2 regions of the Yersinia fenwicki genome follow, and region 2 is predicted to be linked to the other one. Evidence: riboswitches for the same ligand, from Rfam matches in the RefSeq annotation. Region 2 holds a riboswitch; the other holds the start of a gene.

Region 1 (3,428 bases), 1.6 Mb from region 2:
CGATACTGAGTAACAGCCAGCTAAGGCGCGCAGGAAGCCAATTGGCGGCATCATCCATACGGGCAGAAACATAGCCAATTGAGCGATATTTAGGCGTTTTATATCCCACCATCGAATCAAGGGTATTTACCGCCTTATAAGCCATAGCCAGCGGTGCGCCCCCCAGCATCAGGAAAAACAGCGGCGCAATCACACCATCGACACTGTTTTCGGCCACGGTCTCTACCACCGCACGGGTGATTTGTGGTTTCTCCAATTGCGAAGTATCACGCCCAACAATCCATGACAGCTTTTCGCGACTTTGCGCCAGGGTTCCGTGTTGTAGCGCATCAAAAACCGCTAATGCCGCGTCGCTCAAGCAACGTCCGGCTAGTAAGGTGTAAATCATCCACACTTGTGCCAGCCAGCCTAGCCACGGATGAATCTCTGTCATCAGCCATAAAAATCCCCAGCTGACGAGCCAGGTGATCCCCACCACCAGTAACCACAGCACCGCCCCCCCCCATTTGAGTGCCCGCTCGCTATGACACGTGGCGCGAATCACTCGCTGCAACAGCGTGATCAGATTACCTATCCAGCGCACCGGATGTGGCCAACGCGGCGGATCTCCGAGCCAATGGTCCAGAAGGAAAGCAACAAACCACGCGCTCAGGGTCATAGCACTCTCCGGGCAACGGTCAGCCAGCCATCCAATAATCCGGGCCGCTGGGCAAAGTGAATATGCAGATAACTGGCCTGAGTCCGTTGCACTTGATAGCCACTGTGCCAGCGCTGAATAACTTCACCATCGCGCCATTTACTGCTATCGAAAACGGGGGTCAGTGGGCTGGTAAAATCGGAGTAATGGAACTCATGACCGCGCAGAATTTCGCCTGACGCGGCTAGTAATGTGTCGCAGCGGGCCTCGGCCTGACAGTAACCAAAGCGAGTCAGACGTTTTCCCATCCGGCTTTCTCCGGCTAAAACCCCCACCATGCGATGGCGCTGTCCACTTTCATCCGTTAAAGCATCCCCCAAATACATCAAGCCGCCACATTCGGCATACATCGGGATTTGCTGGCGATGGGCTTGCTGTAACGCCGCATGCATCGCGGTATTCTCTGCTAATGCGCGGCTGTGGATCTCCGGATACCCTCCCCCCAGATAAATCATCTGACAAGCCGGCAGATGGCGGTCATGCAGCGGGCTGAAACGCTGGATGCGAACGCCAGCTTGCTCCAGCAAGTCAAGATTATCGGGATAGTAGAAATTGAAAGCTTCATCTTCGGCTAAGGCCAATGTCAGCCCGTCGGCCAAAGCTTGAGAAGGTAACGCGGGAGGGGTTCCAACAGGGCGTTGAGTGCATGAAGTCAGGGTCAGCAATCGGTCCAGATCGATAAAGGCTTCGACCTGCTGGGCCAATTGTTGCCAACGCGGCGAGTTATCGGGCTGTTTGGATAGTGCACCGCCTCGCTCTTGTGCCGGGATCAGCCCCAAATGGCGTGATGGCAAGGCAACATCGTCCATGACCGGCAAGCGGCCCAAAACCGGAATGCCGCAATAACGTTCGATAGCATGGCGAATAAGTTGATAGTGATTTTCTGAATTGACGCGGTTAACAATCACCCCGGCAATCGTCAGCTTGGGGTCAAATTGGCTAAAGCCCAGTACCGTTGCGGCAATGGATGTCGAAACCGCTTTACCATCCACCAGCAAGATAACCGGGCAGCCCAACTGCTTCGCCATCGCTGCACTGCTGCAATAATCGGGGTCAGTGCCATAGCCGTCATACAACCCCATGACACCTTCAATTACCGCGACATCGGCATGGCGCATATGCTGATTATACAACCCATTGAGGATGTCGGGCGGCAACATAAAAGCATCAAGATTACGCGATGTCACACCACTGACGGCAGTATGCCAGCCAGTATCCAGATAGTCCGGCCCCACTTTGAACGGCTGCACCGACAATCCGCGCGCCATCAGCGCCCGCAAAATACCCAGCGTCACGGTGGTTTTACCACAGCCGCTGCCGGTTCCTGCGATGATAAATGCTTGTTTGCCTGAGCATTGCATAAAAAAATCCCGCCATTTCAAGCGGGATATGTAGTGTCAAAAAGGTGCATCTGCGCAACGTCACCGCTGCGCGCATCTGATGACAACCCGCTTCCCACCGAAGGAGTTGAAACTCTTTACTGATCTGGCTGGTCTTCTGGCTTAGCGTCACTCTCCCCCGCTACCTTCCCAATCCTATGGATCAGTGGTCTCAGCGGGTTCGTCAGCATCACAGCAGCGGGGGCTGCGGGGGATTTACACCCCCTTCCCAATCGTGTTATCCACGACATACCTGTTTCAGTATTTAATTACAGTAGATTCTGTTATTTAATTTATTGTTTCGTTATTTAATTTATCTCTTTATTTACACGGTTATAACAGAGCATTTATTAATTAGTAGCCTGATCGACTTCCTTGAAATTAATATACGCTTTTCTGTTCATAAAAAATGGTTAATTTCATTTTTTGCTAGTGATTTTTTTGTATCCTCACAACAAATAATTGCTATCAAATCAAGTAACAACCAAATAAAAACAACAAGTTATATGAATAATTCCATTTAAAAAAATAGCAAAAAAATTGTTATTATTTATTTTATACTTTTAATAACATACTGGATATTTAAATAGACAAACTTGAATGAATCGCATGACTAATTGATATTAGATCAATAACTGTCATTCCATTTCGCTGCGTTCAGAAGAAAGTGAGCGAAATACCTGCGGTGTCACGTTGTAGGTCTGACGGAACACTTTGCAGAAATAGCTGGTTTGGGAAAAACCCAGATTCTTGGCAATGCTGGCAATGCTCCAATCGCTGTGTTGTAACATCTCTCTGGCATTGGCCATCCGCTGCTGATTGACCCAGGCATTAAATCCGATGCCCTGATATTTTTTAAACAATTTGCTGAAGTAGTACGGGCTGAGATAGACCTTAGCCGCCACTTCTTCCAGCCGTAGTTCTTCCGATAAATGCGTATCAATATAACGCAGTGCTTTTTTCATTTTGCTGTCATGGGGATGAACCGGTCGTATTCTACCGGGTTCTTTGCTGCCCATGTTGTCGTTGATCACCACAAAATTGAGATGTTTTTTGAGGCAATTCTCAACAATCAACTTCAATAAATCTGCCGATGCAATCACCCGTGAAAAATCCATAACAGGCACATTGTGGAACTCATCCATCAGTGCCGGATTCTGCTGCCAGTGATTATCGACATTAAGGATATCAATCAGATAAACATCTGAGTGCAACCGTACTTGGCCGCATAACACAAAACCCACTAAATGGCCGGCAATGACCAGTGGAATAGAAAAATCAGTTAACCCTGCGTGGCAGCGATAAATACAAGGCTCATTGGACTTTGAAGCTTCAAGGCCCCCGCAACGATC
Region 2 (3,428 bases):
AATTATCAAAAGAGTAATCAATCAGATTTTCAATTTTGTTGTGATAAGCGGACAAACGCCAGTCAAGTGGCCCAGTGACCCCTTCCAAACCCGCTTCCCATTGGCGAGACTCTTCCGGCTTAAGGTCACTGTTGGATACGATGTCAAAGCGCTGCGAACCATATTGCTGACCCAGAGACGGAGCCAGAAAACCGGTGCCATAAGACACGGTTACGCGATAGTCAGGAACGAACTCCCAGCCCGCCGCAGTTTGCCATGTTTCATGCCAGCCAAATTGCTCATCCTTATCGCCACGACCAGAAGCTTCTAATGTCACATTGCCGATTTTCTGCTGTCCGCTAAGGTATAAACCAGTGTTATCCCGCTTATAAGTATCAGAGATGGTCTGACTAGATGAGGTCAAACGCTGTTGCTGCCAGTCAAGGCCCGCGCTCAATGTTCCACTTTCAAAGCTGTAAGTGTTGCCCCATTGCACATTTCGCTGATCCATATTATCCAGCGTGGTAGCCACACCATAGCGGCCATATTGGCTACTAAAGTTGTAATCTTTATATTTCTGATAGCTACCGATTAATTGTGAAGAGTAGGCACCCGAAGCATAACGCAATCCCGCATCATAAGTGTGGTTATATAGCCGCTCTTCATCGCCGCTATAAGCCGGAGACGACAAACTGCCAATATCGTAATCAGAATTGTTGGTATAACCATAACCTCTGACGAAACCAGATATCTCTTGGTTGAATTGATGCTCCAACCCTGCCCAGAAGTTTTTATTGCGGAAACCATCACGGTCGTTATCGATTGGGTTCGGTGAGTCAGGTTTGATGTTATATCCGTTGCTGGTTTGATACCCGCCTGCTAACGTCGCCAAGGTCTCGCCAAAGCGCTGGCGAACACTGCCATCATATTGCTGATAGCCTTTAGAGCCGATCCCGGCATTAATCTGCGCGCCTTCCTGGTCTGTCTGCGTAATCACATTAATAACGCCACCAATGGCACCAGAACCATAAACAGCAGAACGCGGCCCGCGGATATATTCAACCCGCTGCACTAAGGAAATAGGGATTTGATCGAGGTTAACGCTGTTAACAATACCGGTACGTGCCAGGGGAATGCCATCGATCAATATCAGGACATGGCGGGCTTCGGTGCCACGGATATACATAGAAGAACCCTGACCTACCCCGCCGAATTGTGCAATGTCCACCCCCGGTAAACGGCGCATCACTTCATTAAGACTTTTCGCCTGCCAGCGGTCGATATCATCGCGCGTGACCACATCGGCAGGAGCCAATACGGTAGAAATAGGTTGTTTGAAACGGCTGGCGGTAACCACCATTTCATCTTTATTGCCGGTTGTGGTATTACCTTGCGCCCATCCAGAAAATGCTGTCATAGAGAGAGCTGTGAGCAGCGTATATTTTTTAATTGTGATTGTATTTTTAGTGATCATTAAGAGAGCATCCAAACTCAAATAGCGGATGCCGCAGTGCCATGGCCGGTATTACGCGACGACCACGAATATTGCGACGTGATACCGGCAGGTCTTCGGGCTTGGGATCTCTGTTATCTGACTATGAATAAAACAGAGCGGGCGATGACTTCCCATCCTTACGGACAGTGTCTGGTTGAAACCTATCGCCGTGACTTCCCCTTACCGCTGCGCGTCAGCTCCGGATTTACACCGGATTCCCTTTTAACTCTTAGGTGTTTAAGTAACAGCTTGAGGCCGGAACGCAATGCTACGATCAAGTAAAATAGATGTCTAGACTTCCATTATTGTTACAAGGAATAAATACAACAAAACTGGACATCAGAGCCACTTTCCCTACAATCCGCAGCAATACTCCTCTTTTATTATGTCCAGACGAGAAGAAACATGACTCCTGACATCCTGCCGACTGACGGCTACGAGCACCAATTGGCGGAAAAATCTGCCCGTCTTCAGGCGATGATGTCGCCGTTTCAGGCACCCGCTGCGGAAATATTCCGTTCTCCAGCAGAACATTACCGCATGAGAGCCGAGTTCCGTGTTTGGCATGATGAAGACGACCTTTACCACATCATGTTTGACCAACAGACTAAGCAGCGAATTAGGGTTGAGCAATTCCCGGTAGCCAGTTTGTTAATTAATCGTCTAATGAGTGCACTGATGACGGCCATCAGAGCCGAGCCGATTTTGCGACGCAAACTGTTCCAGATTGATTACTTATCGACCCTAAGTGGCAAACTGATTGCCTCTTTGCTATATCACCGTCCATTAGATGAAGAGTGGCAGCACAAAGCCCTGGAACTGCGTGACCAATTGCGCGAGCAAGGTTTTGACCTGCAACTGATTGGCCGAGCGTCAAAAACCAAAATCATGCTGGATCACGACCATATCGACGAAGTGTTGCCCGTCGCCGGGCGCGACATGATTTATCGTCAGGTTGAAAATAGTTTCACCCAACCTAATGCGGCGGTGAATATTCATATGTTGGAATGGGCGATTGATGTCACTCAACATGCCAGCGGCGATTTATTAGAGTTGTACTGCGGCAACGGTAATTTCTCACTGGCGTTGGCACGTAATTTTGATCGCGTATTGGCAACTGAAATTGCCAAACCGTCAGTCGCGGCGGCGCAATACAATATCGCAGCCAATCATATCGATAATGTGCAAATTATCCGGATGTCAGCGGAGGAATTTACCCAGGCTATGCAAGGTGTGCGTGAGTTTAACCGCCTGAAGGGTATTGATTTGAGTAGTTACAACTGCGAGACCATTTTTGTCGATCCGCCACGTAGTGGGTTGGATGATGAAACTGTTAAGCTGGTACAGGCCTATCCACGTATCCTTTATATCTCCTGTAATCCAGAAACCCTGAGTGCCAACCTTGAACAGTTACAACACACTCATAAAATCAGCCGATTAGCGCTATTTGATCAGTTCCCTTACACCCATCATATGGAATGTGGGGTTTTACTGGAAAAACGAGACTGACGGACAGCAGGAATCGAGACAAAAAAGGGCAACGCGATGTTGCCCTTTCTATTGGGTGCAATGAATGAACAGAAAAGCTATTGCGGATGCTGGTTATCTATATCCGCGTCGGTATCAGTATTGATGTCTATCTGCACCGATTTACGTGCTTTCAGTTTGAATAAGATCCAGAACACCAACACCACACTCAAAATCGAAGGGACAAAGTTAGAACCAATCGCCGGATGCTCAACCCGCACAATCGCGCTATACAATAAAATGCCAAGTAAGAAACACGCACCAGCCAGTACCGGCAGGCCTTGCGGCATGGCAAAATTAAGATAGCGCTGATGCAAACAATAAACCGCCAAGATTAATGTCAGCAGAGGAAAAACTGAAAAAGGAACAAACCCGCTGAATAACGTATTGAATGAGCCGTTTATTGCCAACCCTGTAATCAAAGCCA

The links. A riboswitch is a leader RNA that binds a small molecule or an ion and turns the genes downstream of it on or off. The one in region 2 is predicted to bind cobalamin.
Region 1: another riboswitch for cobalamin. It lies ahead of ACF3VQ_RS13325 (cobyrinate a,c-diamide synthase); the one in region 2 lies ahead of btuB (TonB-dependent vitamin B12 receptor BtuB).

What each region holds. Positions count from the first base shown of each region.
Region 1 is NZ_CP170755.1:2,903,783-2,907,210, forward strand. Features, by position in the region: gene cbiB (adenosylcobinamide-phosphate synthase CbiB) at 1-658, opposite strand, end outside; gene ACF3VQ_RS13325 (cobyrinate a,c-diamide synthase) at 655-2,058, opposite strand; cobalamin riboswitch at 2,167-2,348, opposite strand; gene pocR (regulatory protein PocR) at 2,715-3,428, opposite strand, start outside.
Region 2 is NZ_CP170755.1:4,499,740-4,503,167, forward strand. Features, by position in the region: gene btuB (TonB-dependent vitamin B12 receptor BtuB) at 1-1,453, opposite strand, end outside; cobalamin riboswitch at 1,522-1,749, opposite strand; gene trmA (tRNA (uridine(54)-C5)-methyltransferase TrmA) at 1,880-2,983, shown strand; gene ACF3VQ_RS20410 (YijD family membrane protein) at 3,061-3,428, opposite strand, start outside.